Regions from separate parts of the Streptomyces sp. NH27 genome, predicted to be linked through region 3. Evidence: predicted binding sites of a transcription regulator. Region 3 holds the regulator's gene; each other region holds the start of a gene.
The links. Region 3 encodes HrcA, which represses chaperone genes, less so after heat shock. Its sites were predicted from a motif close to TTNGCACTCNGNNNNNCNGAGTGCNAA; they were not measured.
Positions count from the first base shown of each region.

Region 1: the regulator HrcA is predicted to act here: its motif matches at 4,021-4,047, upstream of groES (co-chaperone GroES).
Region 2: the regulator HrcA is predicted to act here: its motif matches at 5,442-5,468, upstream of groL (chaperonin GroEL).

Region 1 is NZ_JACEGK010000316.1:452-8,650, reverse strand. It holds partial or broken gene AC13HU_RS23775 (GNAT family N-acetyltransferase) at 1-117, shown strand, start outside; partial or broken gene AC13HU_RS23770 (MOSC domain-containing protein) at 141-787, shown strand; gene AC13HU_RS23765 (SDR family NAD(P)-dependent oxidoreductase) at 834-1,610, shown strand; gene groL (chaperonin GroEL) at 1,807-3,429, opposite strand; gene groES (co-chaperone GroES) at 3,565-3,873, opposite strand; gene AC13HU_RS23750 (class I SAM-dependent methyltransferase) at 4,126-5,319, shown strand; gene AC13HU_RS23745 (hypothetical protein) at 5,309-5,569, opposite strand; gene tsaD (tRNA (adenosine(37)-N6)-threonylcarbamoyltransferase complex transferase subunit TsaD) at 5,566-6,705, opposite strand; gene rimI (ribosomal protein S18-alanine N-acetyltransferase) at 6,721-7,245, opposite strand; gene tsaB (tRNA (adenosine(37)-N6)-threonylcarbamoyltransferase complex dimerization subunit type 1 TsaB) at 7,293-7,958, opposite strand; gene AC13HU_RS23725 (hypothetical protein) at 8,073-8,199, shown strand, end outside.
Region 2 is NZ_JACEGK010000033.1:11,794-24,759, reverse strand. It holds gene AC13HU_RS05210 (DUF4031 domain-containing protein) at 178-462, opposite strand; gene AC13HU_RS05205 (hypothetical protein) at 470-814, opposite strand; gene AC13HU_RS05200 (MurR/RpiR family transcriptional regulator) at 981-1,949, shown strand; gene murQ (N-acetylmuramic acid 6-phosphate etherase) at 2,092-3,021, shown strand; gene AC13HU_RS05190 (glutathione peroxidase) at 3,109-3,603, shown strand; gene groL (chaperonin GroEL) at 3,694-5,319, opposite strand; gene AC13HU_RS05180 (cold-shock protein) at 5,878-6,081, opposite strand; gene AC13HU_RS05175 (ubiquitin-like small modifier protein 1) at 6,584-6,859, opposite strand; gene thrC (threonine synthase) at 6,856-8,178, opposite strand; SAM riboswitch class I at 8,197-8,328, opposite strand; gene AC13HU_RS05165 (glucosyl-3-phosphoglycerate synthase) at 8,513-9,478, shown strand; gene AC13HU_RS05160 (alpha,alpha-trehalose-phosphate synthase (UDP-forming)) at 9,749-11,173, shown strand; gene AC13HU_RS05155 (TetR/AcrR family transcriptional regulator) at 11,336-11,920, opposite strand; gene AC13HU_RS05150 (nuclear transport factor 2 family protein) at 12,040-12,909, shown strand; gene otsB (trehalose-phosphatase) at 12,941-12,966, opposite strand, start outside.
Region 3 is NZ_JACEGK010000264.1:78-9,418, forward strand. It holds partial or broken gene AC13HU_RS21365 (MBL fold metallo-hydrolase) at 1-394, opposite strand, end outside; gene hrcA (heat-inducible transcriptional repressor HrcA) at 646-1,662, shown strand; gene dnaJ (molecular chaperone DnaJ) at 1,663-2,799, shown strand; gene AC13HU_RS21380 (nitronate monooxygenase) at 3,030-4,094, shown strand; gene AC13HU_RS21385 (16S rRNA (uracil(1498)-N(3))-methyltransferase) at 4,091-4,834, shown strand; gene AC13HU_RS21390 (DUF4232 domain-containing protein) at 5,350-5,853, opposite strand; gene AC13HU_RS21395 (thiaminase II/PqqC family protein) at 5,994-6,671, opposite strand; gene AC13HU_RS21400 (hypothetical protein) at 6,904-7,530, shown strand; gene AC13HU_RS21405 (S53 family peptidase) at 7,556-9,341, opposite strand, start outside.

The DNA.
Region 1 (8,199 bases), on a different contig from region 3:
GCGCGCGGCTGCCGCTACCTCCAGGTGGACGCCTCGGACCAGAGCCGGCCGATCCTGGAGCGACTGGGCTTCAGCGCGCTGGCCGTCACCACGCCGTACATCCTCACGGCGGACTGACGAAGGGACAGCGGGCGATGGGCATGAAGGTACTGACCGTCAACGTCGGTCGGCCGCGGCCGAATCCGTGGAAGCGGCTGCCCGCGACCGGCATCGACAAGCGGCCGGTCACCGGCCCGGTGGCCGTGGCGGCGCCGGGTCCGAAGGGGACCGGAGCGGTCGGCCTGGCGGGCGACCGGGTGTACGACGTGAAGCACCACGGCGGCGACGACCAGGCCGTGTACGCCTACGCCCGGGAGGATCTGGACCACTGGCAACAGGAGTTGGGCCGGGAGTTGCCCAACGGCTCCTTCGGGGAGAACCTGACCACGGCCGGGATCGACGTCAACGCGGCGCTGATCGGGAGCGTTGGCGGATCGGCTCGGCGCTGCTCGAGGTGTCCTGCCCGCGCATTCCGTGTGCGACCTTCGCCGGGTGGCTGGAGGAGGGCGGGTGGACGCGGTGGTTCGTGCAGGCCGCGCTGCCGGGGCCGTATCTGCGGGTGATCGAGCCGGGTGAGGTGGGCGCGGGCGACGCGGTGGACGTGGTGGACCGGCCGGCGCACGAAGTGACGGTCGCGGTGTCGTTCCGCGCGGTGACCACCGAGCCCGAACTGCTGCCGCTGCTGGTCGACCTGGCCGCCTTCCCGGCCGCGGAGCGGGCGGCGATCCGGCGGCGACTGGCCCGCTGACCGCCGCAGGGCGCCAGGCGCGGCCCGGCCCTTCTAGGCTGGCGGTATGACGACTTCTCTGGTGACCGGGGCGACCGCAGGGCTCGGCGCGGCCTTCGTCCGCCGGCTCGCCGCCGACGATCACAGCCTGGTGCTGGTCGCCCGCAACGCCGACCGGCTCGCCCGGTTCGCGGCGGACCTGCGCGAGCGGCACGGCGTCGAGGTGGAGGTGCTGGCCGCCGACCTCGCGACGGACGCCGGGATCGAGGCGGTCGAGGCGCGGCTGCGCGACTCCGCCCGGCCGGTGGACGTGCTGGTGAACAACGCCGGGTTCGGCAACGGCGGCGCCTTCCTCGACGTGCCCGTCGAGGACGAGGTACGGATGATCAAGGTGCACTGCGAGGCGGTGCTGCGGCTGACCGCGGCCGCGGTGGAGGGAATGCGGGAGCGGCGGCGGGGCTTCGTGGTGAACGTCGCCTCGGTCGCGGCCTACATGCCGCGCGGCACGTACAGCGCGAGCAAGGCGTGGGTGGTGCGGTTCACCGAGGGGCTGTCGCACGAACTGCGCGGCTCGGGCGTGCGCTTCCTCGCCCTGTGCCCGGGTTTCGTGCGGACCGAGTTCCACGCGCGGGCCGGCATGGACGCCTCCCGGCTGCCGTCGTGGGCCTGGCTCGACGCGGACGCGGTCGTCGCCGCCGCGCTGCGCGACCTGGCCAGGGGCCGCACGGTCAGCGTGCCGTCGGCCCGCTACAAGGTGGCGGTCTCACTCGCCCGCCACGTCCCCCCGGCCCTCTTCGGCGCCGCCTCCACCCGGACCGGCCGCCGCTACGACCCGAAGGGCTGAGCCCGCCAAGGGCCGCGCCGGGCCGACGAGTTGCGCCCGGCGCGGCGGTGAGCGACCGCGGGACCGGAAACGGCCGGAACCACGACCGCGGGACCGGCCGGGAGAACCGACCCGCGGGAACGACCGGGGCCCGCCACTCCGTGAACGGGGTGGCGGGCCCTCGGGGCCGCAAGGGGCCGCAGACGCGGGGAGTGCGTCAGTGGCTGTGGCCGTGACCGCCGGCAGCGGCCTCCGGCTCCTCTTCCTTCTTCTCGACGACCAGGGTCTCGGTCGTGAGCAGCAGGGACGCGATGGACGCCGCGTTCTCCAGGGCGGAGCGGGTGACCTTCACCGGGTCGATGACGCCGGCCTTGACCAGGTCGCCGTACTCGCCGGTGGCCGCGTTGAAGCCGTGGCCCTTGCCGAGCTCGGCGACCTTGGAGGTGATGACGTAGCCCTCCAGGCCGGCGTTCTCGGCGATCCAGCGCAGCGGCTCGACCGCGGCGCGGCGCACGACCGCGACACCGGTGGCCTCGTCGCCGGACTTGCCCAGGTTGTCGCCGAGTACCTTGACCGCGTGCACGAGCGCGGAGCCACCGCCGGAGACGATGCCCTCCTCGACGGCCGCGCGGGTCGCGGAGATCGCGTCCTCCAGGCGGTGCTTCTTCTCCTTGAGCTCGACCTCGGTGGCCGCGCCGACCTTGATCACGCAGACGCCGCCGGCCAGCTTCGCGAGGCGCTCCTGGAGCTTCTCGCGGTCCCAGTCGGAGTCGGTGGTGTTGATCTCGGCCTTGATCTGGCCGACCCGGCCCTCGATCTCGGCCTTGTCGCCGGCACCATCGACGATGGTGGTCTCGTCCTTGGTGACGGTGACCCGGCGGGCGGAGCCCAGCAGGTCCAGACCGGCCTGCTCGAGCTTGAGGCCGACCTCCTCGGCGATGACGGTGGCGCCGGTCAGCGTGGCGATGTCGCCCAGCATGGCCTTGCGACGGTCACCGAACCCGGGGGCCTTCACCGCGACCGCGTTGAAGGTGCCGCGGATCTTGTTGACCACGAGGGTGGACAGCGCCTCGCCCTCGACGTCCTCGGCGATGATCAGCAGCGGCTTGGAGGAGTTGGCCTGGATGACCTTCTCCAGCAGCGGCAGCAGGTCCTGGATCGAACCGATCTTGCCCTGGTGGATGAGGATGTACGGGTCGTCGAGGACGGCCTCCATCCGCTCCTGGTCGGTGACGAAGTACGGCGACAGGTAGCCCTTGTCGAAGGCCATGCCCTCGGTGAAGTCCAGCTCCAGGCCGAAGGTGTTGGACTCCTCGACGGTGATGACACCGTCCTTGCCGACCTTGTCCATCGCCTCGGCGATCAGGTCGCCGACCTGCTTGTCCTGCGCGGACAGCGCGGCGACGGCGGCGATGTCCTCCTTGCCCTCGATCGCGCGGGCGGAGGAGAGCAGCTCGTCGGAGACCGCCTTGACGGCCGCGTCGATGCCCTTCTTCAGCGAGGCGGGCGACGCCCCGGCGGCGACGTTGCGCAGGCCCTCGCGGACCAGCGCCTGCGCCAGCACGGTCGCGGTGGTGGTGCCGTCACCCGCGATGTCGTTGGTCTTGGTCGCCACCTCCTTGACGAGCTGGGCGCCCAGGTTCTCGTAGGGGTCCTCGAGCTCCACCTCACGGGCGATGGTCACGCCGTCGTTGGTGATGGTCGGGGCGCCGAACTTCTTGTCGATGACGACATTGCGGCCCTTGGGGCCGATGGTCACCTTCACGGTGTCGGCGAGCTTGTTGACGCCACGCTCAAGGGCGCGACGGGCGTCCTCGTCGAACTTCAGGGTCTTGGCCATGCCTGCGAACTACCTCGTCTACTCGTATGTCGTCGTCAGTCAGTGAGGACGGTCAACGAAACCGCCCCGGCCCCGGCCGGAAGAGGGCGCGGAGAATCCGGGGCGGGATCACGGCTGGTGGTGAAGCCGGGAAAATTACTTCTCGATGATCGCGAGAACGTCGCGGGCCGAGAGGACGAGGTACTCCTCGCCGTTGTACTTCACCTCGGTGCCGCCGTACTTGCTGTAGAGCACGACGTCGCCGACGGCGACGTCGAGCGGCAGCCGGTTGCCGTCCTCGAAGCGGCCCGGGCCCACGGCCAGGACGACGCCCTCCTGGGGCTTCTCCTTGGCGGTGTCCGGAATGACCAGGCCCGAGGCCGTGGTCTGCTCGGCGTCGAGCGGCTGGACCACGATGCGGTCCTCAAGCGGCTTGATGGCAACCTTGGTGCTGGCGGTCGTCACGATCCGACCTCCCCCTTCAAAGGGCTCACGGGAGTGTCTGTCTGGGTCGGCGACCTGGTAGGCCCGTCGTCGCGGGTGCCGGACCTGCCCGTCGCTGAGTTCTGGCACTCAGCGGTGCCGAGTGCCAGAACCGAGACTAGGACGCACTTAGCACTCGGTCAAGCGGAGTGCCAGCGGTGCCCCACATACGGGTGCACCCGCGGCCCGGCCCCTGCCCCGCGCACCACGGGGCGTCCTTGGGACAATGGGCAGGTGAACCCCGAGGACTTCGACGCCCTGCGCACGCCCGAAGGGCAGCACCTGCTCGCACAGTTGCGCGACCATGACCCCGCCGACGAACTGGCCGCGGCCACCCGCTTGCGGCGGGCCCACCCGCAGGAGCTGGTGTCCGCGGCCCTCGGGCAGAGCCGGTTGCGGCAGCGGGCGGCGGCGAAGTTCGCGGCCGAGGACGCCGCGCGGATGTACTTCACGCCCAACGGCGTCGAGCAGGCGACCCGCGCGTCGGTCGCCACGCACCGGGCGGAGCGGTTCCGCGCGCTGGGCGTACGGCGGCTGGCCGACCTGTGCGGCGGCATCGGCGGCGACGCGGTCGCGCTGGCCCGCGCGGGCATCGAGGTGCTGGCGGTGGACCGCGACCCGCTCACCTGCGCGGTGGCCCGGGCGAACGCCGACGCACTGGGCCTGGCCGACCGGATCGAAGTGCGCTGCGCGGACGTCGCGGAGGTGGACACGGCCGGGTACGACGCGGTGTTCGTGGACCCGGCGCGCCGCTCGGGCCGGGGCCGCACGTTCGACCCGGAGGCGTACTCCCCGCCGCTGTCCTGGGCGTTGGCGGCGGCGCGCACCGTCCCGTACGCGGCGGTGAAGGTGGCGCCGGGCATCCCGCACGAGGCGGTGCCCCCGGACGCGGAGGCGGAGTGGGTCTCGGACCGGGGCGAGGTGAAGGAGGCGGCGCTGTGGTTCGGCACCGGGCCCGGCACCGTACGCGCCACGCTGCTGCCGGGCGGGGCGGACCTCGCCGCGGGCGGCCTGCCGCCGGACCCGCACGTGCGGCCGGTGGGTCGGTACCTGTACGAGCCGGACGGCGCGGTGATCCGCGCGCACCTGGTCGCTTTGGTGGCGGACGAGGTGGACGGCGGGCTGATCGACCCGACCATCGCGTACGTGACCGGCGACGCGCCGCACCCGACGCCGTACGCGGCGGCGTACGAGATCCGGGACGCGCTGCCGTTCAACCTCAAACGGCTCAAGGCGCTGCTGCGGGAGCGCGGGGTGGGGCGGTTGACGGTGAAGAAGCGCGGATTCGCCATGGAACCGGAGGAGTTGAGGCGGCGGGTGCGACCGCAGGGGCCGCACGAGGCCACGGTGTTCCTGACCAGGATGGCGGGGGCGCCGGCGATGCTGGTCGGGGCGCCGGCTGCGTGGGACGGCCGGATCAGGGCCTGACCGCGACCGACACGAACCGCCAGCGGTGCACCTGACGGCGGACCAGTTCCGCCGGCGGGTCCGGCAGTTCGGGAAGTTCGGCGCCGTAGGGGGCGTCCCACCAGGTGATGACGAGCACCCGGTCGCCGGGGGCGGTGAGGTACTCCGCCCGCTGGGGCGCGCCGGACAGCTCCTGCCGCCTTGCCCAGTCGAGGAGTTCGGCGCCCCGGTCGTCGGCCGCGGCCGCCTCCCACATCAGCGTGACGGTCATCCGTAGAGGTTGTCCTTGCTCAACTCGTGTACGTGGTCGTGGTCGTGGGTGCGTGCGTGGCCGTGGGTGTGGGGGTGCTCCTCATCGTGGGTGTGGCCGGGCACCGAGACCTCGGTGACCGGCAGCGAGGAGTCGGCGGGCAGGTCGAGGGTGGAGGCCGCGCGGCCGCGCGCGACCATCTCCGCGCCGAGCGCGGCGACCATGGCGCCGTTGTCCGTGCACAGCCCGGGGCGCGGCACCCGCAGCAGGATGCCCGCGTCCTCGCACCGTTGCTGGGCGAGCACGCGCAGCCGGGAGTTGGCGGCCACTCCCCCGCCGATCATCAGATGGTCGACGCCGTTGTCCTTGCAGGCGCGTACGGCCTTGCGGGTCAGCACGTCGACCACGGCCTCCTGAAAGGACGCCGCCACATCGGCGACCGGCACGTCCTGGCCGTCCCGGCGGCGGGCCTCGACCCAGCGGGCGACGGCGGTCTTCAGACCGGAGAAGGAGAAGTCGTAGATCGGGTCGCGGCCGCCGGTCAGGCCGCGGGGGAAGGCGATCGCCCTCGGGTCGCCGTCGCGGGCGTAGCGGTCGATCACCGGGCCGCCGGGGAAGCCGAGGCCGAGCACCCGGGCGACCTTGTCGAACGCCTCGCCGGCCGCGTCGTCGATGGTCGCGCCGAGCGGGCGGACGTCGCTGGTGATGTCGGGGGCGAGCAGCAGCGAGGAGTGGCCGCCGGAGACCAGCAGGGCCATCGTCGGCTCGGGCAGCGCGCCGTGTTCGAGCTGGTCGACGCAGATGTGCGAGGCGAGGTGGTTCACCCCGTAGAGCGGCTTGCCGAGCGCGTAGGCGTACGCCTTGGCGGCCGAGACACCGACCAGCAGCGCGCCCGCCAGCCCGGGCCCTGCGGTGACCGCGATGCCGTCGAGGTCGCGGGCGCCGACCCCGGCGTCCTTGAGGGCGCGCTGGATGGTGGGGACCATCGCCTCCAGGTGCGCGCGGCTGGCGACTTCGGGCACCACCCCGCCGTAGCGGGCGTGCTCGTCGACGCTGGAGGCGACGGCGTCGGCGAGCAGGGTGTGGCCGCGGACGATCCCGACGCCGGTCTCGTCGCAGGAGGTCTCGATACCCAGGACCAGGGGTTCGTCAGCCATCAGTTCCTCAGATCCTCAGATTTCCTCAACGAAGTTCGGCCGCGCGGCCGCGAAGGTCTGCGCGGGGTCGGCCAGCCGCATCACGAGCGCGTCCACGTTGCCGGGCTGGTAGTAGCCCCGGCGCACGCCGATGGGCTCGAAGCCGAAGCGCTGGTAGAGCCGCTGGGCACGGGCGTTGTCCACCCGCACCTCCAGCAGCACCTCATGGCACTCGGCGGCGGTCGCGGCCCGCAGCAGCTCGGTGAGCAGGCGGGCGCCGAGACCGGTGCCCCACTGGTCGCGGGCGGTGGCGATGGTCTGCACGTCGCCGGTGCCGGCGATCGCCGCGAACCCGGCGTAGCCGACGATCCGCGGCGCGGCGGCCGGGGCGTCACCGGCGGGCGCGGCCGGTCCGGCCGCCTCGGCGACGACGTAGGTGCGGCTGGCGGACGGGTGCCGGGCGTCGGCGAGTTCGGACCAGAACATGCCGCGCGACCACGCGTCCTCGGGAAAGAGTTCGTGTTCGAGGGCGAGCACCGCGTCCAGGTCCCACCAGCGCATGGCCCGGAGGGTGGCGCCGCCCACAGGGGCGACGCCGGTTCGCTCGGTCACTTCGGCAGTACCGCCTTGTAGCCGGCCGGCACCTGGGCGTCGGGACGGCGCAGGTACAGCGGCCGGGCGGGCGGGAACGTCCCGCCCGCGGCCAGCCGGCGGGCGGCGAGCGCGGCGAGCGCACCGGCCGACTGGTGCGCGGGGTCGGGGCGGTGGTCGGTGAAGACGTCGGGGTAGAGCGCGGCGCCGGCGCCGACCGCGGGCAGCCCCGCGACCTCGGCGGCGATGTCGGCCGGGCGGTCCACGGCGGGCTCGCCCACCCGGTGCAGCGGACCGTCGTACCGCGCCCAGTAGACCTCTTTGCGGCGCGCGTCGGTGGCCACCGTGAACGGCCCGTCCAGGCCGGCCTCGCCGGCCGCCCAGGCCAGCCCGTCCAGCGTGCACACGCCGTGCACGGGAACGTCGAGGGCGTCGCCGAACGACGCGGCGGTGACCAGGCCGACCCGCAACCCGGTGTACGGACCCGGGCCGGTGCCGACCACCACGCCCGTGACGTCGGCGAGGGCACGGCCGGCGGTGACCAGCACCCGGTCGACGGCGGGCACCAGCAGTTCGCCGTGCCTGCGCGGGTCGATCACGGTGGACTCGGCGAGCACCTTCTCCCCGTCGTACAAGGCGGCGGTGACGGCGGGTGTGGCGGTGTCGAAGGCAAGCAGCAGCACGCCCCCAGCCTACGGCGCGCACGGGGCGCGGCGGGGCGCCAGGGGCGTGAGCGGGGTGACTGCTACCTTCAATTCCGACAAAAGCCTCATTGCACATATACGACAGTCGGCTCGATGACGCGCCGATTCGGTGGGAGGACGGCAGCCGTGGTGCGGATCGGTTCGGGGGCCACGGTGGCCGGGCTTCTCGCGGCGGCGATCGCGACGGTGGGGGTGCTCACGGCCGCCGCGGTGGATGCGC
Region 2 (12,966 bases), on a different contig from region 3:
TCGCTGACACATGGCGACCCCATTTCGCCTGGCGGCTCAGCCGTGGTGGCCCGCGTCGGCCGGAACCTGGCGGGCAGCAGGTGCGGCGAGGGCCCAGCGGTAGCGCCGTACGCCGTACGACCGGCGGCCGGCACGCGCTCCGCCTCACCCGCGGCGCCCGCTCGGCCCGCCCCCGGTTCAGCCGACGGGCGCGGCTCTGTCCGGCGGCGGCTTCCTGCGGCGCAGGCCCGCCTCCGTCAGCCGCCGTACCAGTTCCTTGCTGCCGACCTCGACCGCCCCCAGCCGCACCGCCTCGGGGTACCTGGCCGACGGGATGTCGTAGTGGTCCCGCTCGAACGCGCGCTGCGGCGCGCCCAACCGCCGTGCGACCGCGTGCAGTTCGGCGTAGGAACGGTCGCTCACCAGGTGTGACCAGACCCGGCCGTGGCCCGGCCAGGTCGGCGGGTCGATGTAGACGGTCATCCGCGCCTCACCCGCCCAGCGCACCCAGCGCGCCGACCGCGGCGACCGCCTCGCCCCGGGCCTCGCACACCCAGTGCGGGTCCGCGCCCAGCTCCGGCTCCACCGCCAGGGCGTGCGGGTCCTCGCACAGCGGGCACAGCGGCCACCGGCCGTGCGTCTCCAGCAGCGCGTCCTGTACGTCCTGCGCGAGCAGGCCCGCCACGAACTCGGCGCCCTGCGGCCACTGCTCCAACCACCACCGGCGCTTGCTCAGCGCGTCCTCCAGCAGCGAGACGATCTCGGCGTCGGCGACATCGCGGGCCTTCATGTCGGCGAGGACGCGCGCGCGGGCGTCGTGGAGGGCGGCTTCCATCCGTCCATTGTGCAGCCGGCCGCGCGCGACCCTGCCATGGCCACCGGGGGACCGCGGGCGCGGTGCGCCCGGCGACGGCGGTTCGCGCGCCCGCTACCACGCTCCTCGCGGACACCCGGCGATGCGGGGTTGACGCGGCAGCAGGGGTGAAAATACCTTTCAGAGGGTGACCTATAGCGTGAAGGAAACTTTCTCCCCGAGCGTCCGCGCCCTCCGGGGCGTACCCGGCGCGCCCGCACCAGTCACGGCCCCCGACCCGGGGGCCCTCGCCGCCAAGGTCCGCACCCTCGCGCCCTCGATGACCCGCTCCATGCAGCGGGTCGCCGAAGCCGTCGCGAGCGACCCCGCCGGCTGCTCACACCTCACCGTCACCGCGCTGGCGGTCCGCACCGGGACGAGCGAGGCGACCGTCGTCCGCACCGCGCGCCTGCTCGGCTACCCCGGCTACCGCGACCTGCGGCTCGCGCTGGCCGCACTGGCCGCGCACCAGGCCACCGGCGCCGCACCCGTCGTCACCGCCGACATCGCCGTCGACGACCCGCTCGGCGACGTGGTCACCAAGCTCGCGCTGGAGGAGCAGCAGACCCTCGCCGACACCGCCTCCCAGCTCGACATCGTCCAACTGGAGGCCGCCGTGGCCGCGTTGGCGGTGGCCCGGCGGATCGACGTGTACGGAATCGCCGCGTCGGGACTGGTCGGCCAGGACCTGGCACAGAAGCTGCTGCGGATCGGGCTGATCGCGCACGCCCACATCGACCCGCACCTGGCGGTCACCAACGCCGTGCAACTACGGCCCGGGGACGTGGCGTTGGCGATCACGCACTCCGGCACCACGCAGGACGTCATCGAACCGCTGCGGGTCGCCTTCGACCGCGGCGCCACCACCATCGCGATCAGCGGCCGCGCCGACGGCCCGGTCACGCAGTACGCCGACGTGGTGCTCACCACCTCCTGTTCGCGGGAGAGCGAGCTGCGGCCGGCCGCGATGTCCAGCCGCACCAGCCAACTCCTCGTGGTGGACTGCCTGTTCATAGGCGTCGCACAGCGCACCTACGACGAGGCCGCGCCCGCGCTGTCCGCCTCCTACGAAGCCCTGGCCCACCGGCACACCCACCGCGCACCGCGCCCCAGCTGACGGCGGCACCCCGCACGCCGTCGGCCCGCCGGCCGGCGGCGACCCGATCGATCCCATCCGCACCCCTTGGCGCCGTGCCCGCCGCGCTTCACCCATCCCCCCGCATCGCGCCAGCCACCCGAGAAGGATGAACGAGCCGCAGATGACCGATCAGTACACCGAGTTGCGCCGGGAGTTGGAGACGCTCACCACGGAGGCGTTCCGACCCGAACTCGCCGAGATCGACCGGCTGTCCACACTGGAGATCGCGCGGATCATGAACGGCGAGGACATCACCGTGCCGGCCGCCGTCGCCGAGCAGCTGCCGCGGATCGCGGCCGCCATCGACGGGATCGCCGAACGCATGGACCGCGGCGGCCGGTTGGTCTACGCCGGTGCGGGCACCGCCGGGCGGCTCGGCGTACTCGACGCGAGCGAGTGCCCGCCGACCTTCAACACCACGCCGGGACGCGAGGTGGTCGGCCTGATCGCGGGCGGCCCGGAGGCCATGGTGACCTCGATCGAGGGCGCCGAGGACAGCAAGGAACTCGCGGCGGCGGACCTGGCCGCGCTGGGGCTCGGTGAAGCCGACAGCGTGGTCGGGATCTCCGCGTCCGGGCGCACGCCGTACGCCCTCGGCGCCGTCGAGTTCGCCCGCCGGACCGGCGCGCTGACCGTCGGGCTGTCCTGCAACGCCGGGTCGCCGCTCGCCGCGGCGGCCGAACACGGCATCGAGGTCGTGGTCGGACCCGAACTCGTGGTCGGTTCCACCCGGTTGAAGGCCGGCACCGCCCAGAAGCTCGTGCTCAACATGCTCTCGACGATCACGATGATCAGGCTCGGCAAGACCTACGGCAGCCTGATGGTCGACGTGCGCGCGTCCAACGAGAAGCTGCGGGCGCGCTCGCGCCGTATCGTCGCGCTCGCCACGGGTGCGGCCGACGCCGCGATCGAGGAGGCGCTCAGCGCGACCGACGGCGAGGTCAAGCCGGCGATTCTGGCTCTGCTGGCCAAGGTGGACGCCGCCACCGCAACCCGCCTGCTCGCCGCCTCCAACGGCCACCTCCGTCAAGCGCTCGAGGCGGCCCACTGACCCTCCGGGGTGGTGTGTTCTGCCGGTTCAGGGACCACCACCCCAGTGGGTCGCTTCCCCCCGGGGCGGGTGGAGCATGATGGGGGGATGAGCAATCTGAATGAGCTGGGCCTGACCACGCTGGCAGGCGAGAAGACGACGTTCGGCCGGCTGACCGACGGAAAAGCCGCACTCGTGGTGAACGTCGCCAGCAAGTGCGGGCTGACCCCGCAGTACGCCGCGTTGGAAGAACTGCACAAGGAGTTGTCGGGGCGGGGCTTCACCGTCCTCGGCTTCCCCTGCAATCAGTTCGGGGGGCAGGAGCCCGGTTCGACCGAGGAGATCGCGGAGTTCTGCTCCACGACCTACGGAGTGACCTTCCCCATGACGGACAAGGTCGAGGTCAACGGCCCGGACCGGCACCCCGTCTACAGCACGCTGACCGGCCAGGCGGACGCGGAGGGCGAGGCCGGCGACATCCAGTGGAACTTCGAGAAGTTCCTCGTCGACCCGACCGGCCGGGTCGTCGCCCGCTTCCGCCCGGGCATCACCCCGCAGGACCCCGGACTGCGCGCCGCGGTCGAGTCCGTACTCCAGGGCTGACCCGGGACGGGTTCACGGACATGCGACGGCGCCCCCTCCCGGGCAGGGAGGGGGCGCCGTCGTGGCGTGCTGGACGCTGATCCGGGTGGATCAGAAGTCCATGTCACCGCCGGGCATGCCACCCGGGGCGCCCGCGGGGGCCGCCTTCTCGGGCTTGTCGGCGATGACCGCCTCGGTGGTGAGGAAGAGCGCGGCGATGGAGGCCGCGTTCTGCAGCGCGGAGCGCGTCACCTTCGCCGGGTCGATGATGCCCTCGGCGACGAGGTCGACGTACTCGCCGGTGGCCGCGTTGAGACCGTGGCCGGGGGTGAGGTTGCGCACCTTCTCCACCACGACACCGCCTTCGAGGCCGGCGTTGACCGCGATCTGCTTCAGCGGGGCCTCGAGGGCGATCTTGACGGCGGCAGCGCCGGTCGCCTCGTCACCCTCCAGCTCCAGCTTCTCGAAGACGGCGGACGCCTGGAGCAGGGCCACGCCCCCACCGGCGACGATGCCCTCCTCGACGGCGGCCTTGGCGTTGCGCACCGCGTCCTCGATGCGGTGCTTGCGCTCCTTGAGCTCGACCTCGGTGGCGGCACCGGCCTTGATGACGGCCACGCCGCCGGCCAGCTTCGCCAGACGCTCCTGGAGCTTCTCGCGGTCGTAGTCCGAGTCGCTGTTCTCGATCTCGGCGCGGATCTGGTTGACCCGGCCGGCCACCTGCTCGGTGTCGCCGGCACCGTCGACGATGGTGGTCTCGTCCTTGGTGATGACGACCTTGCGGGCACGGCCGAGCAGGTCGAGACCCGCGTTCTCCAGCTTGAGGCCGACCTCCTCGGAGATGACGGTGCCACCGGTGAGGATGGCGATGTCGCCGAGCATGGCCTTGCGGCGGTCACCGAAGCCCGGGGCCTTGACGGCAACGGACTTGAAGGTGCCACGGATCTTGTTGACCACCAGGGTGGAGAGCGCCTCGCCCTCGACGTCCTCGGCGATGATCAGCAGCGGCTTGCCGGACTGCATGACCTTCTCCAGCAGCGGAAGCAGGTCCTTCACCGCGGAGATCTTGGAGTTGACGATCAGGATGTAGGGGTCGTCCAGCGACGCCTCCATCCGCTCCAGGTCGGTGGCGAAGTAGGCGGAGATGAAGCCCTTGTCGAAGCGCATGCCCTCGGTGAGCTCAAGCTCGAGCCCGAAGGTCTGCGACTCCTCGACGGTGATGACGCCTTCCTTGCCGACCTTGTCCATGGCCTCGGCGATCAGCTCGCCGATCTGGGTGTCGGCGGCGGAGATGGAGGCGGTGGAGGCGATCTGCTCCTTCGTCTCCACGTCCTTCGCCTGCTCCAGCAGCGCGGCGGAGACGGCCTCGACGGCCTTCTCGATGCCGCGCTTGAGGGCCATCGGGTTGGCGCCCGCGGCTACGTTGCGCAGGCCCTCCTTGACCAGAGCCTGGGCCAGGACGGTCGCGGTCGTCGTGCCGTCACCGGCCACGTCGTCGGTCTTCTTCGCGACTTCCTTGACCAGCTCGGCGCCGATCTTCTCGTACGGGTCCTCGAGCTCGATCTCCTTGGCGATGGAGACACCATCGTTGGTGATCGTGGGGGCGCCCCACTTCTTTTCGAGGACCACGTTCCGGCCCTTGGGGCCCAGGGTGACCTTGACGGCGTCGGCGAGCTGGTTCATCCCGCGCTCAAGGCCGCGCCGTGCCTCCTCGTCGAACGCGATGATCTTGGCCATGGTGAAGTGTCCTCCGCGGACTGGGTTGTTTGCGCTCGGGACCGTGTGGTGCCCGCGACGGACGACCCGCCGGCCACCGGTTCCTTCCCGGCACCCGCACGACCCTCACCGACCCGGCCCTGCTGTCACTCTCACACGGAGAGTGCTAACGCCAATGATTAGCACTCTCCCCCTACGAGTGCAAGCGGTTCCCTCCGGGGGTTGAGCCGCGCGCAGGGTGCCGCCGCGGGCGGCGGCACCCACTCCCCGTGGGCAGGGGTGCCCTTGCGGCGTCGGCCGCACCCGCGCGGACCTGCGCGTTCGGCTGCTTCGTGGCGCGCCGTGCCCGCCGGCCCGGCCACCGCGGCGAGTTGCCGGACCACCGGCCGGTGAGTGGTTGCTCGCGCAGTTCCTCGCGCCCCTGAGATGCGCCTGCTTCCGCAAGGGCGCCCCGTCACCCCTGGGGCGCGACCGCAGTCCGCGAGGGCGCCCGGGGCGGACAAAAGGGGGAGCCGCACCCCGGGGGGATGCGGCTCCTCCGTGTGAAAGGTCGCGTCGATGGCCGAACGCGCCGTGAAGTCAGCCGGCGAGACGGACCATGTCCGCCTGCGGCCCCTTCTGACCCTGCGAGATCTCGAACTCGACCCGCTGGCCTTCTTCGAGGGTGCGGTACCCGTCCATTTGAATCGCGCTGTAGTGGACGAAGACATCCGCACCACCGTCGACCGCGATGAAGCCGTAGCCCTTCTCCGCGTTGAACCACTTGACGGTGCCCTGAGCCATTCCTAACTCCCCTATTGCCGGCCCTATCGCGGCCCCGCACTTCGCGGGCCCGGGTCAGACCTCACCCGCCCGTTGACCCCTTACCACCAACAGGTGGGGGCCCTGGGGGGCGTGCGCCGGAACGCGTCGACCGCGGCTGAATGTATCTGCACGGATGCCGTCTGCAACAGGTCAATCGGACGAGAATTCTGGGCGCGACCCATCGGAAATAACCCGAGAAAAAACGATAAGCCAGGGCAACCCGGGCCGGACATAAAGGGCGAAGCGGAGAATTCGCTCATGAATTTGGCGATAAATCACCGCAGCCGGCTCGGTCAGGTGTCCGCGCTACGAGATTGCCCCCGGCAACTGTACAACTCTTCAACTACCGCCCCGTGACACGGATGCCCCGTCCACCCGAAGGGGTGAACGGGGCGCAAACCGCCAGAACCCGCACCAGCCGGCTCAACTCCCGCCGGACGGCGGCCGGTTCAGCCGCCGAGACGAAGTTCGTCCGCGAGGTTCAGCCGCCGGCGACCGCGGGAATGATCGAGACACTCGCGCCATCCGGCACGGCCGTCTCGAGCCCTTGGGAAAACCGCACGTCGTCGTCGTTGACATACACGTTCACAAAGCGCCGCAGCTTTCCGGCGTCATCGAGCACGCGCGCCGAAATGCCCTTGTGGTCGCGCTCGAGCGAGTCGATCACCTCGGCGAGGGTCGAACCCTCGGCGGGCACCTCGGCCTGGCCGCCGGTGTAGGTGCGGAGAATGGTGGGGATACGTACGGAAGCACTCATGCGAGGCCAGCCTCTCGGAATGCGGCAAGGGTCGGGCGGATGGTCGCGGTCGGTCCGGTGGTCGGCGCCACCGCGTCCAGGGTCTTCAGTCCGTCGCCGGTGTTGAGCACGACGGTCTCGGCGGCCGGGTCCAGTTGCCCGGACTCGATCAGCTTCTTCAGCACGCCGACGGTCACACCGCCCGCGGTCTCCGCGAAGATGCCCTCGGTCCGCGCGAGCAGCTTGATCGCGTCCACGATCTGCTCGTCGTTCACGTCCTCCACGGCCCCACCGGTGCGCCGGGCGATGTCCAGGACGTACGGGCCGTCCGCCGGGTTGCCGATCGCCAGCGACTTCGCGATGGTGTCCGGCTTCACCGGCCGTACGACGTCGTGCCCGGCCTTGAAGGCCGCCGCCACCGGGGAGCACCCCTCGGCCTGGGCACCGTAGATCTTGTAGGGCTTGTCCTCGACCAGGCCGAGCGCGATCAGCTCCTTGAGGCCCTTGTCGATCTTGGTGAGCTGGGAGCCGGACGCGATCGGGATGACCAGGTTGTCCGGCAGCCGCCAGCCGAGTTGCTCGGCGATCTCGTAGGCGAGCGTCTTGGAGCCCTCGCCGTAGTACGGCCGCAGGTTGACGTTGACGAAGCCCCAGCCCTCGCCGATCGGGTCGCCGATCAGCTCGGAGCAGAAGCGGTTCACGTCGTCGTACGAGCCCTCGATGCCGACCAGTTGGCCACCGTAGACCGCGGCCATCACGACCTTGCCGGCCTCCAGGTCGTGCGGGATGAACACGCAGGAGCGGAAGCCCGCCCGGGCGGCTGCGGCGCCGACCGCGCCGGCCAGGTTGCCGGTGGAGGAGCAGGAGAGCGTGGTGAGCCCGAAGGTGCGGGCGGCCTCCAGCGCGATCGCGACCACCCGGTCCTTGAAGGAGTGGGTGGGGTTGCCGGAGTCGTCCTTGACGTACAGGCCGCCGGTGACGCCCAGTTCGCGGGCGAGGTTGTCGGCCTTGACGAGCTTGGTCCAGCCGGGGTTGAGGTTGGGCTTGGTGGCGACGTCGGCGGGCACCGGCAGCAGCGGGGCGTAGCGCCAGATGTTCGTCGGCCCGGCCTCGATCCGCGCGCGCAGCGCCTCGGGGTCGCCGGTCGGCAGGTCGTAGGCGACTTCGAGCGGCCCGAAACACTCCAGGCAGGCGAAGACCGGGCTCAGCGGGTAGCGGGTGCCGCACTCCCGGCAGGACAGCGCCGCGGCCGGTCCGAACGGTGCGGGTGCTCCGGCGTCCTGGGCACCCTGGGTGCCGGGGGTGGAGTCGGTGGTACTTGCGACGGTTTGCGCAGCCATGACAGGCGAGGCCCTTTCTCCTCATCTTCCTCGCACGCGGGCGCGTCACGAGACGGAATTGGCACCTTCCCCACCGTGCTTGACCTCGCGGTCGGCGGGAGGGTTGCCGGGGCTTCTACGGGCCGTTCCCTCTGCCCCTCTGGATGAGCGGTATGGCGACCGGGCCGGTGCGGACCGCACCCGTCGCGTTTGTCCCGCGTCCTGCCCCCGGCATGCGGTGGCGTCACGCGTTGTTCAAGACTGTAACCGACACGGGTGGCGGTTGAGATAGTCGTCCGCACCGCGAGATGGATCACATGCCGGGCATCGGGCCGGCGCGAGGGAGAGGACTCACGTGCTCGACGAGGTGGAGCACTGGCTGCACAGCCGGTCGTGGTCGGCCGCCGACCGGCCGCTTGACCTGCTGCTCGCCGCCAAGCGCGCGGCCGGCGCCCAGGGCACGATCAGCGTGGTGCTGCCGGCACTGGACGAGGAGGCGACCGTCGGCGCCATCGTGGCCGCGATCCGCCGGGACCTGATGTCCGCAGCGGTGCCGCTGGTGGACGAGGTGGTCGTCGTCGACTCCGGCTCCACCGACCGTACGGCCGAGGTCGCCGCCCGGGCCGGCGCCCGCGTGGTCGCCCGGGACCTGATCCTGCCGCGGCTGCCCCCCGTGCCCGGCAAGGGCGAGGTGCTGTGGCGGTCGCTCCTGGTGACCAGCGGCGAGATCGTCTGCTTCGTCGACGCGGACCTGCGCGAGTTCGACACCCGCTTCGTCTCCGGGATCGTCGGGCCGCTGCTCACCGAACCCACCGTGCAGCTGGTCAAGGCGATGTACGACCGCCCGCTGGAGACCGACGGCGCCGTGCTGCCCGCGGGCGGCGGCCGCGTCACCGAACTCGTCGCCCGCCCCCTGCTCAACCTGCACTGGCCGCAGCTGGCCGGCTTCGTCCAGCCGCTCGGTGGAGAGTACGCGGCCCGCCGCTCGCTGCTCGAACGGCTCCCCTTCCCGGTCGGCTACGGCGTCGAACTCGGCATGCTCATAGACGCGTTGGGCCTGGTCGGCCTGGATGCTCTCGGGCAGGTCGATGTCGGGGTGCGGCACCACCGGCACCAGGACGGCCAGGCACTCGGGCGCATGGCCGCGGCGATCTACCGGACCGCGCAGGTCCGGCTCGCCCGGGGACACCTCGTACGGCCCCGACTCACGCAGTTCGGCCGCACCGGCACCTCCTTCGTGCCCAGCACCCACCCGGTCGACACGGAGGAACGGCCCCCCATGGGCGCCGTCCCGGAATACCTCGCCCGCTACGCGGCGTAACAGGGCGTTACGGAAGAGGGTGCCCCGAAGGGGCGCGGGGAACTGCGCGAGCAACCAGAGCGGTGGCGCGCCGGGCCCGCAGGCCCAGCCCCCCGCGGCGAGTATCCGGACCACCGGCCAGTACTGGGCGGACGGGGGCACCTGCCAGGCGCCCTGGTGGGCGCCGCTGCCCGGAGGGCACCCTCCCCGGGGGAAGCCGTGGGGCATCGCAACGGGCGAAGGGCGCCGAATACACGTTTGAGCTGCGCAGCAAATGGCTAGGCTCGCGGCATGGAGGGATCTTCGCAGGGTGCCCGGATTCTGGTCGCGTCGAATCGCGGCCCTGTGTCGTACACCGTGGAACCCGACGGCGCCCTGGGGAGCCGTCGAGGTGGTGGCGGCGTCGTCTCGGGGCTGAGCGCGATCGGCCCGGACGCGGGCGCGGTATGGGTGTGCGCGGCGCTGTCGGAGGGCGACCGGGAGGCGGTGCGGCGCGGGGTCGCGGAGCCCGGGGTGCGGATGATCGCGGTGCCGCCGGAGGTGTTCCAGGCGGCGTACAACGACATCGCGAACTCGGTGCTGTGGTTCGTGCACCACCTGCTGTACCAGACCCCGTTCGAGCCGGTCTTCGACGAGGAGTTCCGCGGCCAGTGGGCCGCCTACGCGGCGTACAACGAAGCGTTCGCCGACGCGCTCGCCCGGGAGGCCGCCGAGGGCGCCGCCGTCCTCGTGCAGGACTATCACCTCGCGCTGGTGCCCGCGCTGCTCCGCGAGCGCCGCCCCGACCTGCGGATCGGCCACTTCTCGCACACGCCGTGGGCTCCGCCGGACTACTTCCGCCTGCTGCCCGACGACGTGGCCACGCAACTGCTCGAAGGCATCCTCGGCGCCGACCGGGCCGCGTTCCTCACCCGTCGCTGGGCCGCCGCGTTCGCCGCGTGCTGCGCCGACGTGCTCGGCGCCGAGGTGTCCGCCGACGGCGACGCGGTCACGTACCGGGGCCGGACGACCCGGCTGGGCGTGCACGGACTGGGCGCCGACCGGGAGTTCCTGCGCGAGCGGTCGCAGCGGCCCGACGTCGGCGAGCGGATGGCGGCGCTGCGGGCCGAGGCCGGGCCGGGCCGGCGGCTGATCGTCCGGGTGGACCGCACCGAGCTGTCGAAGAACATCGTGCGCGGCCTGCACGCCTACCGGCAACTCCTCACCGAGCACCCCGGTTGGCGCGAGCGCGTGGTGCACGTCGCCTTCGCCTACCCGTCGCGGCAGGACCTGGCGATCTACCGGGAGTACACCGCGGAGGTCTCCCGGGTGGCCACCGCGATCAACGACGAGTTCGGCACCGCCAGTTGGACGCCGGTCATCCTCAAGGTCGACGACGACTTCGCCCGCTCGCTCGCGGCCTACCGCCTCGCCGACGTGGCCCTCGTCAACCCGATCCGCGACGGTATGAACCTCGTCGCCAAGGAGGTCCCGGTCGTCTCCGACCAGGGGGTCGCGCTGGTGCTGTCCCGCGAGGCGGGCGCCTTCGAGGAGTTGGGCGACGACGCGTTCACCGTCAACCCCTACGACATCCGCGCGACCGCGGTCGCCCTCAACCTCGCCCTCACCCTCCCCGAGGCCGACCGCGCCGACCGCACCAAGCGCCTGGCCGCGGCGGCCACCGCGCTCCCGCCGCGCCAGTGGTTCCTCGACCAACTCCACGCGCTCGGCGGGTAGTCGGGCACCCATCGGGTAGTCGGGCGGCCACGACCACGCGATCCCCACCCAGGGCGCTCTCTCCCTCGCGGGTCCGCTCCCCGGGCGCGGGTTCGTAGCCCACGCCCGGGACGTCCGGACGTCCGGACGGCAGGGCGTCAGAACGGCGGGACGGACCGGGCGTCAGGGCTTCGGGGCCAGGCCGTCGAGGAGCACCGACAGCAGCCGGGCCGGGTCGGCCGGGGTGGCCGAGCGCGGGCGCATGGCGTGCAGGAAGGCGGAGACCAGCGCCATCAGGTCGGCGGCGGTGAGGTCGGCGCGGACGGTGCCGGCGGCCTGGGCACGGGTGAGCAGGCCGCCGATCTCTTCGCGGAGGACGGCGGCGGTGGCCATGACCGCGTCCTGGATGTCGACGCCGGAGCCGACCAGCGCGTCGACGAGGTCCTGCTTGGGCGCGGACTCGCGCAGCAGGTGGTCGAGGAAGGCGGCCAGCGCGGCCCCGGGGTCGCCGCCGAAGTCGCCTTCCGTGTCGCCGAGTTCGCGGGCACGGTGGATGAGCTGGTGCAGCCGGTCGTGCACGACGGCCTCGAACAGGGCTTCCTTCGTGGGGAAGTGCCGGTAGAGGGTGCCGGGGCCCACCCCCGCGCGCCGGGCGATCACGTCGAGCGGCACCGCGATGCCCTCGGTCGCGAACGCCTCCCGGGCGACCTCCAGCAGCCGGTCCCGGTTGCGCTGCGCGTCGGCCCGCAGCGGCCTCGTCTCCGGCACGTCGATCGCCCCTTTCGGCACCCGTCCCCGGGCACTGCTTCAAACGGAGAGCACTCTCCGGTACGGTGACAACCGGGGCGCACTCTCCGATTCTACGGCGCCCCGGGAGGACATCAGCCATGCCCGCACGCACGCCCCGCGAGACCGTCGAGGGGTTCCTCGCCGCCACCATCGGCGAGGACCCCGGCGCCCTCGCCGACTTCTACGCCCAGCACGTCCTCATCGACATGCCCTTCGCCCCGCCCGAGTTGTATCCGGCCCGCACCGAGACCACCCGCGAGGAGCTACGGGCCCGGTTCCGCGCGGGTGCGGCGGTCCGCCGGTACGAAGCGGTGCGCGACGTACGGCTGCATGTGACCGGCGACCCCGAACTCGTCGTCGCCGAGTACACGTTGGACGGCCGCCTGCTCGCCGGCGGCGAGCCCTTCACCCTCTCCTTCGCGATGTTCCTGACCATCCGCGACGGCCACATCGTGCACACCCGCGACTACGCCGACCCGCTGGCCGGGGCAAAGGCGCTGGGCCGCCTGCCCGAACTCCGCACGGCTCTCGGGGCGCCGGCACCCGGGCCGGACCCAACCACCGTGAGCCCGACCGGCGTTGTCAGCGGCGAAGACCGGACCGCCATCGCCGACGTGCTGGCCCTGCACGGCCACCTCACCGATACCGGTGAACTCGACCGGTTCGACGAGGTGTTCAGCTCCGACATCGTCTACGACCTCACCGGGCTCACCCCGGCCCGCGGCACCCTGCACGGCATCGGCGCCCTCGTCGACGCCGCCCACGCCCTCGGCCCGGCCAACCCCGTCGGCCACCACGTCACCAACACGGTCGTCCGTGCGGGCGAGCACGCGGACCGGGCGTACGCCCGTTCCAAGGGGATCGGCATCTTGGCCGACGGCACCAGCGGGAGCGTCACCTACGACGACACCCTCGTACGCGGCCCGCACGGTTGGCGCGTCACGCACCGCAGGATCACCTCGCGGTGACCGGCCCCGCGGGGCCGGGTCAACGGCCGGGTCAACCCAGTTCGTCGGCCAGGTGGT
Region 3 (9,341 bases):
CGGCCGCCTCCGCGGGGTCGGTGCCGTGCGCGACCGCGTCCGCACGCAGGGCGTCGCCGTCGCGGCGCAGGTAGCCGTCGAGCGCGTGATGCCCGTACACCTCGGCGTCGGGGAAGGCCGCGGTGCCGAAGACATGGTCGAAGTGCCCGTGGGTGAGCACGACATGGGTGACGGGGCGGCCGGTCAGCGCCTCGGCCTGGGCGCGCAGTTCCGCCCCCTCGCGCAGCGTGGACCCGGTGTCGACCATCAGCACCCCGTCCGCGCCGACCACCAACCCGATGGTCACGTTGAGGTGCGGCAGCCGCCGCCTGGCGACTCCCGGGGCGAGGTGCTCCCACACCGACCCGCCGGCGTCCGGTGCCGTGCCGGCTGCGGCACTGTCCTCATCGCTCACCACTCGACGCTATCGCCATGCCGGCCGCGCCGCGCGCCGCACCCCCGGAGCCGCCCCGGCCGCGCGCGTGGCACCGGCGTGGCAGCGTACGTACCGCGCGTATCGCCCGTACCGCCCGCCGCGCGAGACCGGATCGCTGCCGCTCTTGCCGAGCCCTTGCTGCCGCGCCGTACACTGACTGCGGGAGCGCTGGCACTCGAAACGAAGGAGTGCCAGGCTGTAGGGCCGGGACGCCGGGTTGGAGGTGCGCGATGCTGAGCGAACGCAGGCTCGAAGTGCTGCGTGCCATCGTTCAGGACTACGTCGGCACCGAGGAACCGGTCGGGTCGAAGGCGCTCACCGAGCGCCACTCGCTGGGGGTGTCCCCGGCCACCGTGCGCAACGACATGGCGGTGCTGGAGGACGAGGGCTACATCGCGCAGCCCCACACCAGCGCCGGCCGTATCCCCACCGACAAGGGCTACCGGCTCTTCGTGGACAGGCTCGCCGGCGTCAAGCCGCTGTCGGGTGCCGAGCGCCGCGCCATCCAGAACTTCCTCGAAGGCGCCGTCGATCTCGACGACGTGGTGGCCCGCACCGTGCGGCTGCTCGCGCAGCTCACCCGGCAGGTCGCCGTCGTGCAGTACCCGTCGCTGACCCGCTCGTCGGTGCGCCATGTGGAGTTGCTCTCGCTCGCGCCGGCCCGGGTGATGCTGGTGCTGATCACCGACACCGGCCGGGTCGAGCAGCGGATCATCGACTGTCCGGGGCCGGTCGGCGAGACGGTCCTCGCGGACCTGCGCGCCCGGCTCAACAGCCGTGTCACCGGCCGCCGTTTCCCCGATGTGCCGCCGCTGGTGCAGGACCTGGCGGACAGCTTCGACCCCGACGACCGCCCGTCGGTCGCCGCGGTGCTCGTCACCCTCCTCGAAACCCTCGTCGAGGAGAAGGAGGAGCGGATCATGCTGGGCGGTGCGGCCAACCTGACCCGGTTCCACCACGACTTCCCGCTCACGATCCGGCCGGTGCTCGAAGCGCTCGAGGAGCAGATGGTTCTCCTCAAACTCCTCGGGGAGACCGCCGACGGCACCATGACGGTCCGGATCGGGCATGAGAATTTTCACGAGGGCCTCAATTCCACCTCCGTGGTGGCGGTCGGCTACGGTTCGGGCGACGAGGCAGTCGCCAAGCTAGGCGTGGTCGGACCGACCCGCATGGACTACCCCGGAACGATGGGAGCGGTACGCGCAGTGGCACGTTACGTCGGACAGATCCTGGCGGAGTCGTAGGTGGCCACGGACTATTACGCCGTACTCGGCGTACGCCGCGACGCGGGCCCGGACGAGATCAAGAAGGCTTTCCGCCGCCTCGCCCGCGAGCTGCACCCGGACGTCAATCCGGACCCGAAGACGCAGGAGCGGTTCAAGGAGATCAACGCGGCCTACGAGGTCCTCTCCGATCCGCAGAAGAAGCAGGTCTACGACCTCGGCGGCGACCCGCTGTCCGCCGCGGGCGGGGGCGGCGGCGCGGGCGGCTTCGGCGCGGGTTTCGGCAACTTCAGCGACATCATGGACGCCTTCTTCGGGCAGTCCTCGCAGCGCGGCCCGCGTTCGCGCACCCGGCGCGGCCAGGACGCGATGATCCGGCTGGAGATCGAGCTGGACGAAGCCGCGTTCGGCACCACCAAGGACATCCAGGTGGACACCGCGGTCACCTGCGGCACCTGCAACGGGGAGGGTGCCGCGCCCGGCACCTCCGCGCAGACCTGCGACATGTGCCGCGGCCGCGGCGAGGTCTCCCAGGTCACCCGCTCCTTCCTCGGCCAGGTCATGACCTCGCGGCCGTGCCCGCAGTGCCAGGGCTTCGGCACCGTGGTGCCCACCCCGTGCCCTGAGTGCGCGGGCGACGGCCGGGTGCGTTCCCGGCGGACCCTGACGGTGAAGATCCCGGCCGGCGTCGACAACGGCACCCGTATCCAGCTCGCCGGCGAGGGCGAGGTCGGCCCCGGCGGCGGCCCGGCCGGCGACCTGTACGTGGAGATCCGCGAGCTGCCGCACGCGGTCTTCCAGCGGCGTGGCGACGACCTGCACTGCACCGTCACCATCCCGATGACCGCGGCCGCGCTCGGCACGAAGTGCCCGCTGGAGACGCTGGACGGCCTGGAGGACGTCGACGTGCGGCCCGGCACCCAGTCCGGCCAGTCGATCCCGTTGCACCAGCGCGGCATCACCCACCTGCGCGGCGGCGGGCGCGGCGACCTCATCGTGCACGTCGAGGTGGTCACCCCGCACAAGCTCGACGCCGACCAGGAGGACCTGGTGCGGCGGCTGGCGAAGCTGCGCGGCGAGGAGCGGCCCACCGGGCAGTTCGCGCCCGGCCAGCAAGGGCTGTTCTCCCGGTTGAAGGACGCCTTCAACGGGCGGTAGGACGCCTGCACGGGCGGGTGCACGCGTTCGGCGGGCGGGCTGCCGTACCGGCCGCCCTGCTGCTGTCGTACGGCGGTGGCCCGCCGCCTGCCGCTGCCGTACGGGCGCTGCACGGGCGGCGTGTTGTACGGGCGGCGGGACGCCGTTCGCAGGCGGCCCGCCGCCGGCGGTCTCCCGCCCCGGCCACCCCTCGGCATCTGGCGCGGCACCCTACGTGACACGATGACCACATGCCCGCGTTGACCGATCTCTCCTCCTATTCGGCTTACCCGATCGTTCAGGCCCCGATGGCCGGTGGCGCGTCCAATCCGCGGCTGGCGGCCGCCGTGTCGGGCGCCGGCGGCCTCGGCTTCCTTGCCGCCGGGTACAAGACGTCCGACGCGATGTACCAGGAGATCCGGCAACTGCGGGACACCAGTTCGCAGCCGTTCGGGGTGAACCTGTTCATGCCGCAGCCCGGCACCGTCGATCCGTCCGCGGTCGAGGTCTACGCCGAGCAACTCGCCGGCGAGGCCGCCTGGTACGGCACAGCGCTCGGCGACCCGGAGGCGGGTTCCGACGACGCCTACGACGCCAAGGTGGCGATCCTGCTGGAGGACCCGGTGCCGATGGTGAGCTTCACCTTCGGCTGCCCCGACCGGGCCGTGCTGGAAGCGTTCGCGAAGGCCGGCACGTACACCGTCGTCACCGTCACCACGCCCGCGGAGGCGCTGGCCGCGCAGTGGGCCGGGGCGGCCGCGGTGTGCGTGCAGGGCGTCGAGGCCGGCGGCCACCAGGGCACCCACCGCGACGACCCCCAGCTCGACGGCACCGGCTTCGGGCTGCTGTCGCTGATCACGCAGGTCCGCGAGGCGGTGCAACTGCCGATGATCGCCGCCGGCGGGCTGATGCGCGGCGAGCAGATCGCCGCCGTGCTCGCCGCGGGCGCCGCCGCGGCCGCGCTCGGCACCGCGTTCCTGGTCTGCCCGGAGTCCGGCGCGTCCCCGCTGCACAAACGGGCGGTCACCGATCCGGTGTACGCCCATACCGAGTTGACCCGCGCCTTCACCGGCCGCCCGGCGCGCGGCCTGCTCAACCGTTTCGTCCGCGAGCACGGCCGCTACGCCCCGGCCGGCTACCCGCAATTGCACCACCTGACCCAGCCGGTTCGCCGGGCCGCGGCCGACCTCGGCGATCCGCAGGCGATGGCGCTGTGGGCCGGGCAGGGCCACCGGCTGGCCCGGGAGCTGTCGGCGGGCGCGCTGGTGGAGACCCTCGTCGCCGAACTGCACGCAGCTCAGGAGGCCCGCGCATGACCGCCCCGGTGTTCCTGGTCGGCCCCGACGCGCTCGACGGCGCCCCGGCGACGGTACGGCTCGACGGCGCCGAGGGGCGGCACGCGGTGTCCGTGCGGCGGCTCCAGGTCGGCGAGGAGATCGTGCTGACCGACGGCGCCGGGCGCGGGGCGAGCGGTGTGGTCGGCGCGGTCGCCGGCAAGGACGTCCTCGACGTCGAGGTACGCGAGTCGCGTGCCGAGCCGGCCCCGGCCGTGTCGATCACCGTCGTCCAGGCGCTGCCCAAGGGCGACCGCGGCGAACTCGCCGTGGAGACGATGACCGAGGCCGGGGTGGACGCGCTGGTGCCCTGGGCGGCGGCCCGCTGCGTGACGCAGTGGCGCGGCGAGCGCGGCGCGAAGTCCCTGGCGAAGTGGCGCTCCACCGCGCGGGAGGCCGCCAAGCAGGCCCGGCGGCTGCGGTTTCCTTCGGTGGCCGAGCAGGTGACGACCCGTCAACTCTGCGCGCTGCTCGCCGAGGCGGACTTCGCCGCGGTGCTGCACGAGGAGGGCTCGGCCGCGCTGGCCGGCGCCGAACTGCCCACCGCCGGTTCCGTGGTGCTGGTGGTCGGACCTGAAGGTGGCGTCTCCCCCGAGGAGTTGGCGCTCTTCGCGGAAGCGGGCGCGGCGGCGTACCGGCTGGGCCCGACGGTGCTGCGCACCTCGACGGCAGGGGTGGCGGCGGTGTCCTTGCTGATGGCCCTCACGGGCCGCTGGGCCTGACCCCCGGGGTGCCTGGTTGCTGCCGGTCACGGGACCACCTGCCGGTGGTGGGTTGCGCGCGCGGTTCCTCGCGCCGGCTGGGCGCGTCGGACTGCGTTGCCAGACCTGGGCGGTAGTTCCGTTGCAGGTGTGGATATCGACGCCCTCGGAGTGCTGCACTTGCCCGCCGGTGCCCGGCCACTGCGCGGTGGTGTGCGCGGGGACCTGGGCGAGCGAGGTGGGGAAGGTCACCGGCCGGTGGCCGGAGGAGTTGGTGTCGCCGTGCAGGGCCGGTTGGCGGGGGCCGCCGACGGGCGGGGTTCTGCGGGCGGTTGAACGCGCAACGCGCAACACACTGCGCAGAACACACAACACACAACACACAACGCGCAACGCAGAACGCGGGCCGGCACGGAGTACGTGCGGGCCCGCGTGGAGGGCGTGCGGGTCGGCGTCGTCCACACCGTGAGCCGGTGTGGTGTCGCCTGGCGACTACCCGCTGGGCAGGAGGGCGCCCAGCGGGGGCCGGGAGCAGGTCAGCCGCGCTGGACCGGGCCGATCAGGGTGCCCTTGGCGACCGTGAGCTTGCCGTCGGCGAAGGAGGCGCCGGGGATCTCGCCGCCGGGGGCCTGGAGCGTGAACGACACCTCGTTCGCGGCGACGCCGTGGGCGTTGTTGCGCACCTGGATGTCGAAGTGCACCGGGTGGCCCGGGCCGAAGGTCACGGCGGTCCGCTGGCTGCCGTAGCGCTTCGCGGTGAGCTTGACGCTCTTGTCGTGGTTGGTGAAGTGCACGTCGGTGGGCGAGCCGGCCAGCTTGCACGACTCGTAGCCGCGCGGCGCGGTCAGGGTGACGCGGTAGTGGCGGTGCCCGGCGGTGCTGTCCGTCTGGGTGATCTTCGCGAGGTGGTTGGCCGGACGGCAGGCGGAGGGGGCGGGGCTCGTGCCCTTGGTCGGCGAAGCCTGCGCGACTCCCGCACCGGCGGCGGCCGCCAGTGCGGCGACGGCGAGGGTGACGGCAATCTTCCGGTTGGTACGCATCAACTCGTGCTCCTCGACTTGCTCAGCGGCCCCGCGCTCTCCCCGGCGGAACCATGGTCAACTCGATTGTTGCCCGACAGGGGCGCGAAAATTGTCCCGGTAGCGCCACAGTCGCGTCACCGGTACGTGGGGGTTTGACCTCACCCGGCCAACGACTGCCAGAACGCGGCCTCGTACGCCTGCATCAGCCGCGCCGCCTCCATCGCCGCCGAGGGATCCTCTCCCGCGTCCAGGCCCGCCTGGAGCAGCCGGGTCGCCTGCTCCTCGAACCCGGGCGGCAGTGCCGAGAAGAACGCGAAGAACTCCACGTCATGGGCCGTCAGGTCGTAACGCGGCGGTACGGCGTCCGCCAGGCGTGCGCAGTAGCCGCCCCAGAAGCCGAAGTTGACCAGCAGGGCCAGCGCCAGTTCGCTGCGCGTCCCCGACGTGACCAGCCAGCCCAGGTAGTGCGGATACCCCTGCGCGGCGGGCGAGGGCCGCCAGCCGGCCGGCCGCGCGGGTGGGCCTGCCGGGGCGAGTGCCGACCCCAGCCGCGCCAGCAGCTCCAACGCCCGTGTCTCGCCCTGGGCCAGACCGAGGAACAGTTCGGCCGCGGCGTCGTCGCCGCCGAACCGCGACGCCGCCAGGGCGAAGCTGCGCCGGTCGCTGCGCACGATGAGCGACTCCTCCGCCACCAGGCGGACCAGCCGCTCCCGCGGTGCGGTGCGGGCCTCCACCTGGTCCACGAACGCGTTGCGCGCGGCGGCATCCGCCAGTTCGCGCTGCGTGCGGACACACAACTCTCGTGCCTCGCCGTACCGTTCGTCGAGCGGTTGCACGCAAACCTCCGGAAATCCCCGTGAAAGCCGGGTGGCCGCCTGAAATCTACCCGTATCGGCGCGCGTTGACCCGATACCACGCCCGCCCCGGGGTCGTGGTGTGACGGAATCGTCTCCTCCGCCCGACGGATTGTCACCGACCGGTCTCGATAGTCGTACCGGGCAGGCGCGTTCACGCAGACCGGTGTCGGATGGGCGGGAGGTTTTGAAGGGCGTCGAAGGAGGGGGAGGGATGACCCCATTCGTCAGGCTCGTGACCGGTGAGTGCGCGATGGGCGCGGTCGTGGCGGCCGAAGGCTACTTCGCCGTCTACCGCAGTATCCGGCGGATGCGGCATGCCGACACCGCGGAATATTCCGAGGCCGACAAGACAGCCACGCTCGCCGTGGTGCGCATCCTGCTGTACGTCATATTGGCGTTGCTCAACTGGCATTGGTACGAGGTGGACCAGAGCGACGCGGGGCCGCACTGGACGGACGGCGCGCTGCTGAGCCGCACCCGCAGTCTTGCCACCGACTTCGAGGCGCGCCCGGTGCGGGCGGACAAGCCGATCGTGACGACACCCGACGAGGGCGCGTTCGCCATCGCGGTGGAGGATGCGACCGACTCGGAGCAGTTCGAATTCCTGGAACTTGTCGCGGATCCCCACCGGCCGCCGCCGGGCGCGGTGGACAGCTACGTCATCACCGGCATGCAGTGGGAGAGCTACGGCAAACTCGTGACCACCGAACACCAGGCGTGCCTGGTCTTCGTGTCGGCCGTACCCGCGACAGGCGCCACCTCGCACGGGACGCGCGCCGCGAAGCAGGAGCCGATGTACACCGTCCGTACGAAGGTGACCTCCGGCCCCTGCCGCTAGCCCGTTCCCACCCGTGGGGGCCGTACTACCGCTTGGCGGGCGGGAGTTGGAAGGAGCGCAGGTAGGCCGCGGCGGGGGAGCCGATCCCCGTCACCTCGTCGTAGCCGGGGACCGCGGTCAGGGAGGAGTCATGGCCGAGGGACTCCAGCGTGGTGGAGGTGCCCGCCGAATCGTCCACGCTGTTGCGGTAGTCGACCCGTACGGCCGCCAACTGGCTGTTCGCGCCGAGCGGGTGGTCGGTGACGTCGTGGAAGTCGGCGGCGTGCTGCCGGTCGTACAGGCGGGGATTGGCGAAGCCGATCGGGAAGCCCTGCGCCTGCTGGGCGAGCGCCTGGATGCCGGCGATCACCGGCGCGGCCAGGCTGGTGCCGCCGATCCTGAACTCGCCGTACTTCACGGTGCCGTTCGGCCAGGTCTGGGTCTGGCCGACGAGGAACCCGGTGGTGGGATCGGCGACCGCGGCGATGTCGGGGACGGTCCGCATCGCGCGCCCGCCGCCCGGCTGTGCGAGGGCGGCCGGCACCACGCCGCGCTGGTACCAGGGCTGGACCGCCCGCGAACTCGCGCCGCCACCCGCGCCGTCGCCGAAGGTACCCGGCAGCGGCGACGCCCACGCGGTCCCGTTGGCGTCCAGCCGCGAGCTGTCGGTGCCCCAGCCGGTCTCCCAGCGGTAGCCGTCGTCCGCGCCCACCGCCAGCGACGTCCCGCCGACCGCGGTCACCCACGGCCGCGACGCGGGCGTCTCGCTCTGCTTGGTGCCGGTCGACGCCTTGTCGTCGCCGTCGTCGCCGCTGGAGAAGTAGAAGCCGATGCCCTCCAGCGCGCCGGTGGTGAACGCCTGGTCGTAGGCCGGGTCCATCGCCGGGTCCGCGGCGCCCTCCGGCTCGCCCCACGAGTCGCTGACGATGTCCGCGAGGTGGCGGTCCACGACGGTGTTCAGGGCCGCCAGCAGGTCGGGGTCGTCGCAGGATGCCGCGCCGACGTACTTGATATGGGCGTCCTGCGCCATCGCGTGCACGGCCTCCACGTCGAGCGACTGCTCGCCGTACCAGCCGGCCGCGCCGCACGCGGCGGTGTCGGTCCAGGCCGGGGCGTCCACGCTGGTCAACTGGTCTGCGCCGTACGGCGCGTCACCGTTGCGCTCGGCGTACGTTCCGGCGTCCGCGGCCAGCGTCGGGGAGTGGTAGGCGTCCACCACCGCCACGGTCACGCCGCGGCCCGACAGCCCCGAGCCGGTCACGCCGTACGCTCCCCGCAACTGCCGTCCGGTGTAGCCCCGTACGGCGTACGGCGGGACGGCGCCGTACGCCTGCGGCACACCGGCCGCCGGGTGGTCGCCCCAACTGGCCGAGAACGGTGGTGCGTTGACGAACGCCGAGCTGGGCGAGGGGAGTTGGTCGCCCGGCGCGGCGGCGGGTGCGGCCTTGGGCGTCGCCAGGTGCGGGGTGTCCTCCAGGCCGGTCACCGTCAGTACCGCGTCGGCCACGTCCGCCGGCACCGAGGCGGCCGTGACCGGCGCGGTGTAGACGTGGCCGCCCTTGCGGTACCGGTGCAGGGTCGTGCTGAACGCGGCGTTGACGGCCTTCGGGCTGCCCTGCACGGTGAACTGGTGCGCGTCCGCGGCCGTCACCCGGAAGCCGGCGCCGGTCAGCCAGTCGCGGACGGCCGCCTGCTGGCCGGGCGTGGCGCCGTACCGGGCCTGCACCTCCGCCGGGGTGAGGTACTGGCCGTACCGCGCCGAGGCCGGGTCGGAGACCGAACGGGCCGCCGCCTCCAGCCCGGCGTGGTCGCGGCCGGCGAGGTACACGTGC